Regions from separate parts of the Mesorhizobium sp. M0522 genome, predicted to be linked through region 2. Evidence: predicted binding sites of a transcription regulator. Region 2 holds the regulator's gene; each other region holds the start of a gene.
What was found. The regulator PhoB, encoded in region 2, activates phosphate uptake and scavenging genes when phosphate is short. The targets are predictions, from matches to a motif close to TGTCATNNANCTGTCAT.
Positions count from the first base shown of each region.

Region 1: the regulator PhoB is predicted to act here: its motif matches at 3,529-3,545, upstream of olsB (l-ornithine N(alpha)-acyltransferase).
Region 3: the regulator PhoB is predicted to act here: its motif matches at 2,217-2,233, upstream of NKI58_RS12975 (alkaline phosphatase D family protein).

Region 1 covers NZ_JAMYQW010000006.1:38,518-44,437, reverse strand. Annotated here, with positions in the region: gene lspA (signal peptidase II) at 1-41, shown strand, start outside; gene acuI (acrylyl-CoA reductase (NADPH)) at 93-1,082, shown strand; gene NKI58_RS09765 (PAS domain-containing hybrid sensor histidine kinase/response regulator) at 1,171-3,459, shown strand; gene olsB (l-ornithine N(alpha)-acyltransferase) at 3,609-4,484, shown strand; gene grpE (nucleotide exchange factor GrpE) at 4,582-5,217, opposite strand; gene NKI58_RS09750 (hypothetical protein) at 5,454-5,657, shown strand; gene NKI58_RS09745 (fatty acid desaturase) at 5,784-5,920, shown strand, end outside.
Region 2 covers NZ_JAMYQW010000001.1:293,811-299,730, forward strand. Annotated here, with positions in the region: gene xylF (D-xylose ABC transporter substrate-binding protein) at 1-525, opposite strand, end outside; gene NKI58_RS01475 (ROK family protein) at 812-2,056, shown strand; gene phoB (phosphate regulon transcriptional regulator PhoB) at 2,066-2,755, opposite strand; gene phoU (phosphate signaling complex protein PhoU) at 2,772-3,479, opposite strand; gene pstB (phosphate ABC transporter ATP-binding protein PstB) at 3,512-4,315, opposite strand; gene pstA (phosphate ABC transporter permease PstA) at 4,312-5,163, opposite strand; gene pstC (phosphate ABC transporter permease subunit PstC) at 5,167-5,920, opposite strand, start outside.
Region 3 covers NZ_JAMYQW010000009.1:15,623-21,542, reverse strand. Annotated here, with positions in the region: gene NKI58_RS12985 (TetR/AcrR family transcriptional regulator) at 52-657, opposite strand; gene NKI58_RS12980 (MFS transporter) at 740-2,023, shown strand; gene NKI58_RS12975 (alkaline phosphatase D family protein) at 2,306-3,880, shown strand; gene NKI58_RS12970 (hypothetical protein) at 3,927-4,208, opposite strand; gene typA (translational GTPase TypA) at 4,407-5,920, shown strand, end outside.

The sequences.
Region 1 (5,920 bases), on a different contig from region 2:
ACGAACTCATTGGCTGGCGGCGCGGAGCGTCGAGCGATTGACCTCACTCGCCTGGCGCCGCACATTCTGATCTGCAAGCCCGAGGAGAAAAAATGCCCGAAACCTTCAAAGCCATCCTCGTTTCGCGTGACGCCGAGAAAAACCAGTCAGTCGCGGTGACCGAGCTTACCGAGGCAGACCTGATGGAGGGCGACGTCACCGTCGCGGTCGAGGCGACGACGGTGAACTACAAGGACGGTCTTGCAATTACCGGCAAGGCGCCGATAATCCGCCGCTGGCCGCTGGTGCCGGGCATCGATTTCGCCGGCACCGTCATCTCGTCTTCCAATCCCGACTGGCGCGAAGGTGACAAGGTCATATTGAACGGCTGGGGCGTCGGTGAGACGCATTTCGGCGCCTTTGCAGGGCGCGCCCGCGTCAAGGGCGACTGGCTGGTGCCGTTGCCGGACGGCATGAGCCCGCATGATGCGATGGCGGTCGGCACCGCCGGCTACACCGCCATGCTTTGCGTCATCGCGCTGGAGCGCCACGGCATCGTGCCCGATCGCGGCCCGGTGGTGGTGACCGGCGCTGCCGGTGGCGTCGGCTCGGTCGCGGTCTCGATCCTGTCCAGCCTCGGCTATCACGTCATCGCCTCGACCGGCCGCGCTGCCGAAAGCCCCTATCTGATCGACCTCGGCGCCGCGGAAGTGATTTCACGCGACGAGCTCACCCAGCCGGCAAAACCGCTCGCCAAGGAACGCTGGGCCGGCGGCGTCGATGCGGTCGGCAGTCACACGCTAGCCAACGTTCTGTCGATGACCTCCTATGGCGGCGCCGTCGCCGCTTGCGGCCTCGCCGGCGGCATGGACCTGCCGGCAAGCGTCGCCCCCTTCATCCTGCGCGGCGTCTCGCTGCTCGGCATCGATTCGGTGATGGCGCCGAAGGCGGTCCGCCTCGAGGCCTGGCGCCGCATCGGCGCCGATCTTGACCACGCAAAGCTTGCCAGCCTGTCGACGAGCATCGGCTTCGACGGCATCATCGGCGCCGCGCATGACATCGTCGAGGGTAAGATCCGCGGCCGCGTGGTGGTGGATATGTGAGCCCCCAAGGGATAAAAAAGAGCGCGACCGCTAAAATTCGAGCGATCAACCACAACCTTCGATAAGCTCTGTCTGGCAGGATTTCCGTATGATTGCGGAACCCGGCATCAGAGAGGCGGAACCAGCCGAACGGGCCGACGGGACGGCCCCCGCGGCGCCAGGACGGCAGCTTGTCGCCGCGCCACCGCTGGCGCCGGAACTGCCGGCCTCCAACCGCGAAGGCCTGCCCTTCCTGACGCTCGTCGCCATCGTCGTGCTGGCAGGCTTTTCGCATCTGACCGGGGCGCCGATCTTCATCACCATCGGCCTTTTGGCGACAGCCATCGCCGGGCTCGCCATGCATCTGCGCAACAGGCGCACCGAGCGCCGCGCGGTGGCCCTGCTCGATGCCACGACCGCCCGTAGCCGCGCCGAAATCGAGACGCTGGCCGACCGCATGTGGGAGATGCAGGAGAGCGAGGAGCGCTTTCGCGGGCTGATCGATGCACTCGGCGATCTCGTCGTCCATCGTGACCGCGACGGCCACATTGTCTACGCCAACAAGGTTTTCGCCGACCTTGTCGAAACCGACCAGCGCGAGCTTGCCGGCAAGACCCTGGCCGAACTAGGCATCGATGTCGGCATCGTCCCCGACGCCGCGTTTTCCGACCATGAATGCCTGAGTTCCACCGACGTCGCCATTCGCACGCCGGACGGCCCACGCTGGTTCTCTTGGATCGAGCTGTCGGTGCGCGACAAGGACAGCGGCGCCGTTTCGCATCGCGCCATCGCCCGCGACATCACCGCTCGCAAGCGCGCCGAATCCTCGCTGATCACCGCCCGCGAGCGGGCCGAATATGCGAGCCAGGCCAAATCGCGCTTCCTCGCCACCGTCAGCCACGAGATCCGCACGCCGATGAACGGCATCATGGGCATGGCCCGGCTTCTCGCCGACACCAGCCTTTCGCCCGAGCAGCGGACCTATGTCGGCGCCATCTCGACCTCGGCCAGCGCGCTGCTGGCGCTGATCGAGGACCTGCTCGACTACTCCAAGATCGAGGCCGGCCGCTTCGATCCCGAACCGCAGCCGATGTCGGTGCGCGAGATCGCCGACAATGTCATCGAGCTTTTGGCGGCGCGGGCTTTTGCCAAGGATATCGGCCTCGGCTGCCATGTCGAACCCGACGTGCCGCAGCTGATCACCGCCGACCCCGGCAGGGTCAGGCAGGTGCTGCTCAATCTCATCGGCAACGCCGTCAAGTTCACCGACAGCGGCGGCGTCCTGGCAAGCATCGCCCGCGTCCGCACCGAAACCACCGACCGCATCTGCTTGACCATCACCGACACCGGCCCCGGTCTGCGCGAGGAGGACATGGAGCGCATATTCGAGGACTTCGAACAGGCTGACGGCACCTCGACCCGTGCGCATGGCGGTGCCGGCCTCGGTCTCGCCATTTCCAAACGCCTGGTGATCGCCATGGGCGGCACTATCTCTGTGTCGAGCCGGCTTGGCCAGGGGTCCGAATTCGTCTTCGAGATTCCCGCTATTTCCGCCGTCGAGGCGCCGCAGATCCGCCAGGACGCGCTGTCGGGCCGGCATGCGGTGATCGTATCGAAGAACCTGGTCGAGGCCGAAGCCCTCGCCCGCACCATTCGCGCCAATGGCGGCACGGTCGATCTGGCCACCGCCGCCGCCCAGGCCACCGCTTTCGCCGAGGGCTGTGACGTGCTTCTGATCGATGCTGCCATGGAGCAAAGCGACGGCAGGCTGCTCAGGCGCCTGCGCCAGAGCGGATTTGCCGATTGCGAGGCAGTGACGCTGATCGCGCCGACCGACCGCGGCATGCTTGGCGAGTTCCGTGCCAACGGTTACGCCACCTTCCTGGCGAGGCCGGTGCGCGGCGAGACACTGCTGCGCGTGCTTTTGACCAGCCATGCACCGGTCATCGCCGAGCCGCAACTGCAAAGGCGCGGCGCGCAGGCGGGGCACGCCATTGGCGCCCGCCAGCAGGGCCTGTCGGTGCTGATCGCCGAGGACAACGACATCAACGCCATGCTGGCCCGCGCCACGCTGCTGAAGGCCGGGCATCGCGTGAAAGTGGTCGGCAACGGCAAGGCCGCGGTCGAGGCGGTCATCAGCACCGGCCACAAGCACCGCTACGACGTGGTGCTGATGGACTTGCACATGCCTGTCATGGACGGTCTGGACGCCATCGCCGCCATCCGCCGCCATGAGGAGGAGACCGCGGTGCCGCCGGTGCCGATCATGGTGCTGTCGGCCGACAGCCAGGAAAAGACCCGCCACGCCGTGCTCGCTCACGGTGCCAGCGGCTTCGTCACCAAGCCGCTCGACCCCGATGCCCTGGTTCATGCGGTCGAAGGGCAAGCGGCCGCCTGAGGCACAACATAGACGGTTGATAGATTGCCCAGCCGACGAAGTATTGCCCGCAGAGCCGTATCACGGTACTGTCACAATCCTGTTGCACCTACACCGTATCCCCGTGCCAAGAGGGATGGCTCGAAGGAGAATCACTCGTGCATACAGTCATGCCGGAATGTGATGCTCGGCCGAACGCCAGCGGGCCTTTGCTCGTCGGCCGGAACGCCGATGCCGTCATAAAAGGCGCATCGCTCGGCCGCATCGGCAATCTCGAAGTGCGGCTCGCCCGCAACGAGGCCGAGATCGCTGCCGCGCAGGAAGTGCGCTACCGGGTGTTCTACGACGAGCTTGGCGCCAGGAAGGACCTGTTTCAGATGCAGGACCGCCGCGATGCCGATCGCTTCGATCCGCTCTGCGATCATCTGCTGGTCTTCGATACTTCGCTTTCCGGCCCCGAGCATCGCCGCATCGTCGGCACCTACCGCCTGCTGCGGCAGGAGATTGCCGCGGCCGCCGGCGGTTTCTATTCCGAAGGTGAATTCGAGCTGACCAAGCTGATCGCGCGGCATCCCGGCCAGCGCTTCCTCGAGCTCGGCCGCTCCTGCGTTCTGCCGGAATACCGCTCGAAGCGCACCATCGAGGCGCTGTGGCAAGGCATCTGGGCCTACATCAACCACTACGGCATCGGCGTGATGACCGGCTGCGCGTCGTTCCACGGCACCGTGCCTGCGGCACATGCGGAGGCGCTGACCTATCTCGCCCACCACTGCCGGACGAATTCATCCTGGGACGTGCGCGCCGTCGCCGGGCGCTATTGTTCCATGGATCTGATGCCGATCGAGGCCGTCAATACCAAGGCGGCGATCGCCGCGATGCCGCCGCTGGTCAAGGGCTATCTGCGCGTCGGCGCGCGCATCGGCGACGGTTGCGTCATTGACCGTGAATTCTCGACGGTCGACGTGTTCGTGGTTATGCCGGTCAAGGAGATCGGTGCCCGCTACGTCAATTATTATGGCGGAGAAGCGCAGCGGTTTGCGGCCTGAAGTAGTGAATAGTGAATAGTGAATAGAACATAGCACTGACTGCTGGAGCAGCAATTGGCTACTCACTACTCACCATTCACTACTAACCATTCACCATTCACGCATCTTTCTCAGCCTGCTCGTTGACCGGCCCCGGCTCCACTGGCGCTTCGCTTGCGACATGCTTGGGGCCGCCCTTGGCGACGCCGACCATGGCCGGCCGCAGAACACGCTCGCCGATCGAATAGCCGGGCTGCACGACTTGCACGACCGTGTTGGCCGGTACGTCGGGATTGGGCACCTCGAACATCGCCTGGTGGAAATTCGGATCGAATTTCTCGCCCTCGGGCTCAAGCTTCTTCACGCCGTGGCGTTCCAGCGCCGACAGCATGGCGCGCTCGGTGATCTCGACGCCGTCGATCAGCGCCTTGAAGCCGGCATCGCCCGACGCCTTGGCCTCCTCCGGGATGGCATCCAGCGCACGGCGCAGATTGTCTGACACCGAAAGCATGTCGCGGGCAAAATTGGCAACCGCATAGGCGCGCGCATCATGGACGTCGCGGGCGGTGCGGCGACGCAAGTTCTCCATGTCGGCCGCGACGCGCAGTGCGCGATCCTTCAGCTCTTCGTTTTCCTTCAGAAGCCGGACAAGCGCTTCATAGTCGCCGTCGACGCCACCTTCCCTTGGCTCCGCGCCAGCCTCGGTCTTCTCGGCTTCATCGGGCGCGCGTTCGTCTTTTGCCTGGTCGCTCATCGCCGTTTCCCGTCATTTTCGAATGGTGTGGATTTGCGCCCGATATCGAGGTTTAGCGGCCAAAAATCAAGGGGCAAGCGCTACTGCAGCCGCTGCCGCGGCTTGATGGCGGACGGCGCATACCTTTCGATTTTAATTCAAACTTTACCGTACCCGACGGCTTTGCTTGCCAGCATACTACAATGCGGGAACCATTCCTCCCTTGGAAGAGTTTCGAAGCCGACACAGGATTTTGGATGATGCCCCGCAGGAATGGCGAAAAACGCGACGGGCTCGCCGCCGATATCCGGCGCCAGCTCGGCACCGAGGCGACCAAGCGCTTTCTGCGCACCTTGCCGGCCTTCCGCACGGAGTCCGATATTCCCGACCGTCTGAAGGAATTGCTCGACCGCCTGGACGGCGTCGAAGCCAAGGTGGTCGCAGGCGGGCGCCGTCGGTAGACACCGTCGCAAGCAACGCGACCTGCGATTGCGGCCGCAATTCCTCGCCATCGCGCGACATTTACCCGCAGTAACTTTGCGTGATCTCCGCCTTGCGGCAGCGCGCCGCTCCGCCTATGTTTCATGATGAACATGATTTCCCCCGAAGCTGTGGCAAACAGCAAGCGCGCCTGGTTGAAAATCCTGTCGCGCTATAAAAAGCCCGACAGGCGTCGCAGCGCCGTCGAACTCGCCATCACCCTCATTCCTTTCGCCACGCTGTG
Region 2 (5,920 bases):
GGCCTCCTTCAGCACCTCCATCGAACCGGCAAACAGGAAATCGGCATTCGGATCGGAACCCGAACCCTTGATGAAGACGTAGTTGCCTTCCGGCTTCACCTTGAAGACTTCGCGGGCCTGCATGCGGCCGACTTCCTTGTTGTCGAAGGTCAGATAGAACACGTCCTTGTTCTCGATCAGCCGGTCATAGCCGACGACCGGGATGCCTTCGTCCAGTGCCTTCTGCACGGCCGGCCCGATGGCCGAGGCGTCCTGCGCCAGGATGATCAGTGCGCTGGCGCCCTGCGAGATCAGGCTCTCGACGTCGGTGAGCTGCTTGCCGGGGTTGGACTGTGCGTCGGCGGAAATATACTTGTCGCCTGCGGCCTCAATGGCCGCCTTCATTGCGGCCTCGTCGGTCTTCCAGCGCTCTTCCTGGAAGTTCGACCAGGAAACGCCGATGACCTTGTCTTTAGCCTGCGCCACCGACGCCAGCGCCAGCGTCATGGCGACACCCGCCAGAATGGCGGTCGTGAATTTCTTCATCATATCCTCCCTGCGCCGCGTACGGCGTGACCAATTGGCTCAAAGACCAGCTTAGAAGCTCTAATTTTTTCGAGCCTCGAAAAAATACTGGCCCGATCTCCGGCTGCTGTCAACATCGATTCTGATGGATTTTGATGACTCTGCGAGTTTTTTCGAGCGTCGGAATAAACGATGACAGCGCAACCTGCATCTGACACTATTTGCCTGCGTCCGACACTATTTGTCGGACATTACCGACGGCTTCCGGTTCATGAGCGGCCGCGGCAACCGGGAGGAAAGCAAAACAATGTCGGTCGGAATCCGCCATGACGATTTGCGCCGGCGCAACCGGGCGATGGTGATCTCGGCGGTGCGCCGGGCCGGCCAGCCATCGCGTACTGAGATCGCAGCTACTACCGGCCTCAGTCATTCGACCATATCGGCGATCTCTTCCGACCTGATACGGGAAGGCATCCTCGCCGAGAGCAAGGCAAGTGAGCCCGTTTCGTTGAAACGCGGTCGTCCGCAGGTCGGCCTCGCCCTCAACCCGGAAGCGGCGGCGGTGCTGACCGTGGTGTTGTCGCTGAATTTCCTGTCGGCCGCCATTATCGACTATACGGGACAGGTGGTCGCCGAGGAACAGCGCCGGCTGGACACGCTGACCATGCCGCGCGACGAGCTGATCCGTGAATGCATGGCCATCGTCCGGCGCCGGCTGCAGGATCCAGACCTTGACGTCCGCAGTGTCGCCCGCATCGCCCTGGCGATTCAGGGCATTACCGACTCCCCTGCACGCGCCATGCTGTGGTCGCCGATCACGCCGCAGACCGACATCGCCTTTGCCGACATGCTGGAGGACGAATTCGGCATCCCGGCAACGGTGGAGAACGACTGCAACATGATGGCGGTGGCTTTGCGCTGGCGCAATCCGGATCGCTATCGCGACGACTTCATCGCCATCCTGCTTTCGCATGGCATCGGCATGGGGCTGGTGCTGAAGGGCGAACTGTTCACCGGGACGCATTCCTCGGGTGGCGAATTTGGCCACATGATCCATCGTCCGGGCGGCGCGCTCTGCCGTTGCGGGCGGCGCGGCTGCATCGAGGCCTATGCCGGCAACTACGCCATCTGGCGCAACGCCAGGCAGATGAGCGAAGAAAGCGAACCGATCGCCGACGTCAGCGACGCCGACATGCGAGCACTGGCGGCCCGGGCGCGCGAGAAAGATGGGCCGGAACGCGAGGCCTACCGCAAGGCCGGCGAAGCGCTGGGTTTCGGTCTCGGCTCGCTGTTCGCGCTGATCGATCCGGCACCGGTCGCGATGGTCGGCGCCAGTGCCGCCGCCTTCGATCTGATCGAGCCGGCCTTGCGGAAGGCAATCGCCCAGACCGCCGGCGGCCAGCATTCGGGCTCGATCTCCTTCGATACAGAGCCGAACGAATTGCCGCTGATCCGCGAAGGCTGCGCGATGCGGGCGCTAAGCTTCGTCGACCAGGAGATTTTCGCGCCGGGCGCGCAAATGAGGCCCAGCGTCAGAAAGAACGTAGCCTGACCAGGCGGGTCAATCTTCCCTGATCGCATAGCCGGCACCGCGGATGGTGCGGATGACATCCGGCATCCGGCCGTTGTTGACGGCTTTGCGCAGCCGCCCGACATGCACGTCGACGGTGCGTTCGTCGATGTAGATTGTCTCGCCCCAGACATTATCGAGTAACTGGCTGCGCGAGAAGACACGGCCCGGATGCCGCATCATGAACTCGAGCAGCCGGAATTCGGTCGGCCCGAGCCTGATTTCGCTCTTCTTGCGATAGACCCTGTGCGATTCGCGATCGAGCACGATGTCGCCGACCTTCAGCACGCTGGACAGCACTTCCGGCTTGGCGCGCCGCAGCAGCGCCTTGACCCTGGCCATGAATTCCGGTGTCGAAAACGGTTTGACCAGATAGTCGTCGGCGCCGGTCGAAAGCCCGCGCACCCGGTCGCTCTCCTCGCCGCGCGCGGTCAGCATGATGATCGGCAGCCGCTCGGTTTCGGGGCGCACCCGCAACCGACGACAGAGCTCGATGCCGGAAACCGCTGGTATCATCCAGTCGAGCACCAAAAGGTCGGGCACATTCTCCTGCAAACGGATCTCGGCTTCGTCGCCGCGTGTCACCACCTCGACCTGGTAGCCTTCGGATTCGAGATTGTAGCGGAGCAGCACACCCAACGGCTCCTCGTCCTCCACCACCATTATGCGTGGTGCGATCATCGGCTGGGCACCCCCATCATGTCACCGGTGCGGACATTGTCGTTTCGTCCTGCTTCGGACGATTGACCGGCAATTGCTCGCCGGTCAGCACATAATACGCATTTTCGGCGATGTTGGTGACATGGTCGCCGATCCGCTCCAGATTCTTGGCGCAGAACAGCAGGTGCGTGCAAGCGGTGATGTTGCGCGGATCTTCCATCATGTAGGTCAAGAGCTCGCGGAACACGGACGTGTATTTGACGTCGATGCGCTCGTCGGCGGCACGCAGCTTGGCCAACGCGGCCGCATCGCCTGCAGCATATTCCTCGATGACACCCTGCACCTGGATGAGAACCAGCTGCGCCATCGCGTCGATGGAATGCGACAGGTCCCGCGGCGTGGCGCTGAGGCCGACCGCACTCACGCGCTTGGCGATATTCTTGGCAAGGTCGCCGATGCGTTCGAGGTCGCCCGCCATGCGGATCGCTCCGACCACATGGCGAAGATCGTGGGCCATCGGCTGGCGTTTGGCGATCAGGGTGATGGCGCGGTCGTCCAGTTCGCGTTGACGCGCATCCATGATGGCGTCGTCGGAAACGACGCGTTGCGCCAGCACGTTGTCGGAATTCAACAGGGCCTTGGTCGCCCCGCCGACCATCGAACCGGCGAGGTCGGCCATGTCGCGGATCAGCTTGCTGATCTGCTCGAGATCCTCGTCGAAAGAAGCGACTGTGTGTTCGCCCATGGTCCTGTCCTCATATGCATGATCGGAACGGCTCAGCCGAAGCGGCCAGTGATGTAGTCCTGCGTGCGCTTCTCGCGGGGCGACGTGAAGATCTTCTCGGTCCGGTCGAACTCGACCAGTTCACCCAGATACATGAAGGCGGTCTGGCGCGACACGCGCGCCGCCTGCTGCATGTTGTGGGTGACGATGACGATCGTGTAGTCGGCTTGCAATTCGTCGATCAGTTCCTCGATCTTGGCAGTCGACAGCGGGTCGAGGGCCGAAGCCGGTTCGTCGAGCAGAATGACTTCCGGCTTCACGGCCACGGTGCGGGCGATACAGAGCCGCTGCTGCTGGCCGCCGGACAGGCTCAAGCCGCTGGCGTTGAGCTTGTCCTTGACCTCGCTCCACAGCGCGGCGCGCTTCAACGCCTGTTCGACGCGGCCGTCCATCTCGGACTTGCCGAGGTTCTCGTAGAGCCTGACGCCGAAGGCGATGTTCTCGTAGATCGACATCGGGAACGGCGTCGGCTTCTGGAACACCATGCCGATCTTGGTCCTGAGGAGGTTGAGATCCTGCGACCGGTCGAGAATGTTCTTGCCGTCGAGCAGCACCTGGCCCTCGGCCGTCTGTTTTGGGTAGAGCTCATAGATGCGGTTGAACACACGCAGCAGCGTCGATTTCCCGCAGCCCGAAGGGCCGATGAAGGCCGTGACACTGCGCTCAGGCAGCGACAGGCTGATGTCCTTCAGCGCCTTGCTCTGGCCGTAGTAGAAGTTGAGATTCTTGACCTCGATCTTCGTCTTCTCGGCGACCGTTTCGGCCATCGTCATGTCTGGGGACAACATCTGTGTCATCTGTCCTCTCTGCGTCCGGTAAGGCTGCGGGCGAGGATGCTCAAGCCCAGAACCGTCAGGGTGATTATGAGTGCGCCGGTCCACGCCAGTTGCTGCCATTCCTCGTAAGGGCTGAGAGCGAACTGGAAGATGGTCACCGGCAGGCTGGCCATCGGCGCGTTGATATTGCTGCTCCAGAACTGGTTGTTGAGCGCGGTGAAGAGCAGCGGCGCCGTCTCGCCGGAAATGCGTGCTATCGCCAGCAATATGCCGGTGACGATGCCGGACAATGCGGCGCGGTAGGCGACCGAACGGATCACCACCCAGCGTGGCGCGCCGATCGCGGCACCGGCTTCACGCAACGCGTTCGGCACCAGGTTGAGCATGTCTTCAGTGGTGCGCACGACCACCGGAATGACCAGGATGGCAAGCGCAACGGCGCCGGCAATGGCCGAGAAATGTCCCATTGGCCGCACCATCAGCTCATAGACAAACAAGCCGATGATGATCGACGGCGCCGACAACAGGATGTCGTTGATGAAGCGGACGACGGTGGTGATGCGCGAAAAGCGTCCATACTCGGCCATGTAGGTTCCCGCCAGCACGCCGATCGGCGTGCCGACGACAACGGCGATGATCGTCATCAGCAGGCTGCCCGCGATGGCATTGAGCAGGCCGCCGGCCTCGCCCGGTGGTGGCGTCATCTCGGTGAAGACGGCGAGCGAAAGCCCGGCTGTGCCCTTATAGACCAGTGCGCCGAGAATGAGCGCCAGCCAGGCAAGCCCGATGCCGGCGGCGACGACGCAAAGCGCCATCATCACCGAATTCCTGGCTTTGCGGCGGCTGTGGAGCGATGAGGATGTCGACATCGGTCAGGCTCCCGTACGGGCGTCGATCCGCATCAGCATATAGCGGGCGGCGGCAAGGATCAGGAAGGTGATGGCGAAGAGGATCAGGCCGAGCGCCACCAGCGAGGAGGTGTAGAGGTCGCCGTCGGCCTCGGTGAATTCATTGGCGATGGTCGCCGAGATCGTCGTGCCCGGTGCGAACAGGGAGGCACTGATGCGATGCGCGTTGCCGATGACGAAGGTCACTGCCATGGTTTCGCCGAGTGCCCGGCCGAGGCCAAGCATGACGCCGCCCATGATGCCGATGCGGGTATAGGGAATGACCACGCGCCGGGTCACTTCCCAGGTCGTGCAACCGATGCCGTAGGCCGATTCCTTCAGCACCGCCGGCACCGTATCGAAGACGTCTTTGGTGATCGAGGTGATGAAGGGCAGCACCATGATGGCAAGGATCAGCGCCGAGGTCAGAAGGCCGATGCCGTAAGGAGGGCCAGCGAAAAGGCTGGATAGTCCCGGCACGCCGTGGAAGACGTTGATGATGAAGGGCTGTATCGCCGTCTGCAGGAACGGCGCGAACACGAACAGGCCCCAGATGCCGTAGATGATCGAAGGAATGCCGGCCAACAGCTCGACCGCTATGCCGATCGGGCGCCTGAGCGGGCGCGGGCAGAGCTCGGTGAGAAAGACTGCAATGCCGATGCCGATCGGAACCGCGATCAGGATGGCGATGGCCGCGGTGACCAGGGTGCCGTAGATCGGCGCCAGTGCGCCAAATTTT
Region 3 (5,920 bases), on a different contig from region 2:
AGCAGCCTAGAGGAAGTCAGGCTGCGCACAGTGGTCTGGTAAAACGGAACACTATTTCTTCAAACTTGCCTCTATCAGAAGATCGGCGTTGCGGGCCACCGACTGCGCCGGCCCGCCGACACCGAACAGCTGGCCGCTGATATAGGCGCCCTCGATCAGGAGCAGCAGCCCGTCGCCCAGCGTGTCGGCGTCGCCGGCGCCCATCTCTGCCGCCATGGCACGCAAGCGCCGGCGCAATTCCTGCTTGTTGGCCTCGCTCACCACACGGGCCGGATGGCCATGTTCGGGATATTCGACCGCGGCATTGGTCATGCCGCAGCCGCGATAGTCGGGCTTTTGCGTACGCTTGCCGACACGCGTCAGGAAGGCGACGATCTGCGCGCGCGGATCGCCGGGATGGGCATTCACCGCCTCGTCGAAGCGCTCCCAGAATTCGAGGTCATAGTGCCGAAGATAGGATGCGGCCAGCTCATCCTTGGACGGAAAGCTGCGGTAGAGGCTGGGCTTGGTGACGCCGGCACGCCGCACGATCTCGTCGACGCCGATCGCCCTGATGCCTTGCCGGTAGAACAGGTCTCGCGCCACCTGGAGAATCCGTTCGGCGGCGCGAGGCGGGGGTGCGTCATTCGCCTTGATCGTTGGTTCAATGCTTTTCATGCCTGGTCTGCCGGTTAGCTGGTTGACAATGTTACCGGTCGGTACGTATGTTTCGCGCTCCCGCAACGTACCGGTCAGTAACATGATAGCTCAATCCCGCCCGTTTGGCCAGCGCTACGCTTTCGTAGTGGTCGCCGTCATCTTCCTTTGCCTGCTGATCGCAGCGGGCCTGCGTTCGGCGCCGGCAGTCATGATGCTGCCGCTGGAGAACAGTTTCGGCTGGCGGCGCGACGTGGTGTCGCTGGCGGCGGCCACCGGCATCTTCCTCTATGGCCTGACCGGGCCGTTTGCCGCGGCGCTGATGGAGCGGATCGGGCTGCGCCGCACCTTGCTTGCCGCGCTGCTGTTGATGTCGGGATCGACCGCGCTCAGCCTGTTGATGACCAAACCGTGGCATCTGCTCCTCACCTGGGGCGTGTTTTCCGGCGTCAGCTCGGGCGCCGTCGCCACCGTGCTCGGCGCGACCATCGTCAACCGCTGGTTCAAGACCAATCGCGGCTTGGTGATGGGACTGATGTCGGCGTCCAGTGCCACCGGGCTGCTGGTCTTCCTGCCGCTGCTCGCCTCGCTCGCCCAGTCGGGCGGCTGGAAGCCGGTCGCCATCGCCATTGCCGTGGCCACCGCCTGCCTGGTGCCGCTGGTCTATATGCTGGTGCCGGAGCGCCCGGCGTCGATCGGCATGGTCCGCTATGGCGCCGATGCCGACGACGTGCCGCCGGTGCCGCCAGCCTCGCAAGGCAATTTCCTTTCGCACACGCTGAGCACGCTGCGCCGCGCCGCCGGCACGCGCGTGTTCTGGTATCTGTTCGCCACTTTCTTCGTCTGCGGCTTCACCACCAACGGGTTGGTCGGCACTCACCTGATCGCCTTTTGCGGCGATATGGGCATTGGCGAAGTGCAGGCTGCAGGCCTGCTCTCGATGATGGGCATCTTCGATCTTATCGGCACGACGCTGTCGGGCTGGCTCACCGACCGTTTCGACCCGCGCAAGCTGCTCGGCGTCTATTACGGTATTCGCGGCCTGTCGCTGATCTATTTGCCCTATTCCGGCTTCTCGGCGACCAGCCTGATCATCTTCGCCGTGTTTTACGGACTGGACTGGATCGCCACGGTGCCGCCGACGCTCAGGCTTTCCAACGAGGCGTTCGGCGACCGCAGCGGGCCGATCGTCTTCGGCTGGATCGTCGCAGGCCATCAGGTTGGCGCCGCGACAGCGGCCTTCTTCGGCGGCACCATGCGCGAGCTGCAAGGCAATTACGAGCTTGCCTTCATGATAGCAGGCATGACCGCGATTGCCGCCGCCTGCATTTCGCTGCTGATCAACACCAGCCGCCAGGCGTTCGACCCGGAACCGCAAGCGGCTTAGGGGTGCGCCAACGGTGCGGCTTTCCCTTCTCCCCTTGTGGGAGAAGGTGGCCGAGCGAAGCTCGGCCGGATGAGGGGTGTTCCAGCTTGGAACCGCCGGCACTCCGTCCAGCACCCCTCAACCGTCTTGGCGCTGCGCGCCAATCCACCTTCTCCCACAAGGGGAGAAGGAAAGAGCTAGCGCTCCTGTTGGTTGTTACGAAACCTTCATCGTTTCGAAATGTGCCTGAAACATTGAAGCTGGAGCTTGGCGGCGACGTTCAATGCCATCCAGGAGACAGCCATGAACAAGATTTCGATGACGCGGCGCGCTTTCGTCACGTCGGCCAGCGCCGTTGGCCTGGTCGGCGCCTCGGGCCTGGCGCTTCCCTATTACTCGCGCGCCAATCAGCGCCCGGCTTTCACCCATGGCATCCAGTCCGGCGACGTCGACGCCACCAGCGGCATGGTCTGGACACGCACCGACCGGCCGTCGCGCGTCATGTTCGAGGTGTCGCCGACCGAAAGCTTCACCAATGCCGTCCGCCTGGCGCCGCTCGATACCTCGCCGGCCAGCGATTATACGGTGAAGCGGCTGCTTACCGATCTCGCCTCCGACCAGGACATCTTCTACCGCATGGTCGCGGCCGATCTTGCCGACATCAACGCCGTTTCCGAGCCGGTCGTCGGCCGCTTCCGCACGGCACCTGCCTCGAAGCGCGACATTCGCTTTGCTTGGTCGGGCGACACCGCCGGCCAAGGCTGGGGCATCGACGAGACCGGCATGAAGACCTACGCCACCATTGCCAAGCACACGCCCGACTTCTTCCTGCATTCGGGCGATACGATCTATGCCGATGGTGCGATGAAGGACGAGGTCGACCTGCCCAACGGCGGCAAGTGGAAAAACAAAGTGCTGATCGACGAGAAGCGCAAGGTTGCCGAGACGCTGGACGAATACCGGGCGCAGTGGAAATACAACATGATGGACAGGCATGTGCTGGCGCTCAGCGCCATCTGTCCGACCTTCTATCAGTGGGATGACCACGAGGTGCTGAACAACTGGTCGGACTCGAAGGACCTGAGCGCCGACGATCGCTACACTGAAAAATCCATCCATGTGCTGACGGCACGTGCGGCGCGCGCCTTCCACGAAATGACGACGATCCGTTACGAGCCGTCGGAGCCCGGCCGCGTCTACCGCAAGATCGCCTATGGTCCGCTGCTCGACGTGTTCTTCCTCGACATGCGTTCCTACCGCGGCCCCAACGGTCCGGATATGCAGGAGACGATGACGCCGCAATCGCGCATCCTCGGTGAACAGCAGATCAAATGGCTGAAGCGTGAACTGGCGAATTCCAACGCAACCTGGAAAATCATCGCCGCCGACATGCCGCTCGGCCTCGTCGTCTGGAACGACGGCACCAAGAAGGTAGGGGCCGAGGCGGTCAGCAATGGCGACAATGGCCCGGCCAAAGGGCGTGAGCTGGAAATTGCCGACCTTCTTCGCTATATAAAGAATGCGGGTATCAGCAACACTGTCTGGCTCACCGCAGACGTGCATTACACAGCCGCGCACTACTACAATCCGGACAAGGCGCAGTTCCAGGACTTCAATCCGTTTTGGGAATTCGTTTCGGGTCCGATCCATTCCGGCACGTTCGGGCCTAATGGTTTCGATATGACATTCGGCCCGGAGCTGAAGTTCATAAAGGCACCAACTGCCGAACAGGGTCAAAACCTGGCGCCTTCGGCCGGCCTGCAGTTCTTCGGGCTCGTCGAAATCGATGGCGCCACCGAGCAGTTGACGGTGCGGCTGATGGATCGCGACGACAGCGAACTCTACAAGGTCACGCTCGATCCGGTGCGGTCGGCGTGAGCGACGGCGCCACTACCCTCGGGCCAGCCCGAGGGTAGGGCGTATATCAATCGGGATAGCAGACGACGGGAATGTTGGGCCAGACGGCGCTGTCGCATCCGGCATTTTGCTGCCGCTGCTTGAAGGCGGCGCTGACCGGCCCGGTCACCACCGGATCGACGCCATCGGGAGCATCGGCAAAAAGCTGCTCCGCCGACGGCTTGTCGGACGGCAAAGCAGACCGCGTCTCCTTGAACGACGCCGCCGACTGCGCCGCGCCGGCCGCGAGGAGGACGGCGAGCGCGGTACATGCCAAAATCGGCCGGAGTTTGATGCCTATCTCGATCATGAAATTCGAACTGTCCGGACCATGAAAGGTTCCGCCTTGGTTAATAATTCCACTTCACACCAAGACATTTAAGATTTGGTGACTTTATTTGGTGGCTCGCCTCCTCTTTCGCAATTGCGAAAAACCCTGTATGAGCCGCCCAACCGAAAGAGGCAGCGCCTTTTGGCCTGCTGCCTGCAACGCTCCCGAGACCGAAACATGAAAATCCGCAATATCGCGATCATCGCGCACGTCGACCATGGAAAAACCACCCTTGTCGACCAGCTTCTGAAACAGTCCGGCTCGTTCCGCGACAACCAGCGCGTCGCCGAGCGCGCCATGGATTCGAACGACCTCGAAAAGGAACGCGGCATCACCATCCTGGCCAAGGCGACCTCGGTCGACTGGAAGGACACCCGCATCAACATCGTCGACACGCCCGGCCACGCCGACTTCGGCGGCGAGGTCGAGCGCATTCTGTCGATGGTGGATTCGGCCATCGTGCTGGTCGACGCCGCCGAGGGGCCGATGCCGCAGACCAAATTCGTCGTCGGCAAGGCGCTCAAGGTTGGACTGAAGCCGATCGTCGTCATCAACAAGATCGACCGGCCCGATGCCCGTCACGTCGAAGTGGTCAACGAGGTGTTCGATCTTTTTGCAGCACTTGACGCCACCGACGAGCAGCTCGACTTCCCTATCCTTTATGGTTCAGGCCGCGACGGCTGGGTCTCGGAAAACCCCGAAGGTCCGAAGGACCAGGCTCTGGCGCCGCTGTTCGACCTCGTCATCAAGCACGTGCCGGCGCCGACCGTTCATCCCGGCCCGTTCCGCATGATCGGCACCATCCTGGAAGCCAATCCGTTCCTCGGCCGCATCATCACCGGCCGTATCGAATCCGGCACGCTGAAATCCAACCAGGCTGTCAAGGTGCTGCACCATGACGGCACCCAGGTCGAAACCGGCCGCATTTCGAAGATCCTCGCTTTCCGCGGGCTCGAGCGCCAGCCCATCGACGAGGCGCAGGCGGGCGACATCGTCGCTATTGCCGGCCTGTCGAAGGGCACCGTCGCCGACACCTTCTGCGACCCGTCGGTGACGGAACCGCTGCATGCGCAGCCGATCGATCCGCCGACCGTGACGATGTCGTTCCTGGTCAATGATTCGCCGCTGGCCGGCACCGAAGGCGACAAGGTGACCAGCCGCGTCATCCGCGACCGCCTGCTGCGCGAGGCCGAAGGCAATGTCGCGCTGAAGATCGAGGAATCGCCGGATAAGGATTCGTTCTTCGTCTCCGGCCGCGGCGAATTGCAGCTGGCCGTGCTGATCGAGACGATGCGCCGCGAAGGTTTTGAGATCGCCGTGTCGCGGCCGCGCGTTGTCATGCAGAAGGGCGACAGCGGCGAATTACTGGAGCCGGTCGAGGAAGTCGTCATCGACGTCGACGAGGAGCATGCCGGCGTCGTCGTGCAGAAGATGTCGGAGCGCAAGGCCGAGATGGTCGAGCTTCGCCCTTCGGGCGGCAATCGCCAGCGCATCGTCTTTCACGCACCGACGCGCGGATTGATCGGCTACCAGTCGGAACTGTTGACCGACACGCGCGGCACCGCTGTGATGAACCGGCTGTTCCATGCCTATGAACCTTACAAGGGTGAGCTGCCGGGCCGTACCAACGGCGTGCTGATCTCCAACGAACAGGGTGAATCGGTGGCGTACGCCATGTGGAACCTGGAAGA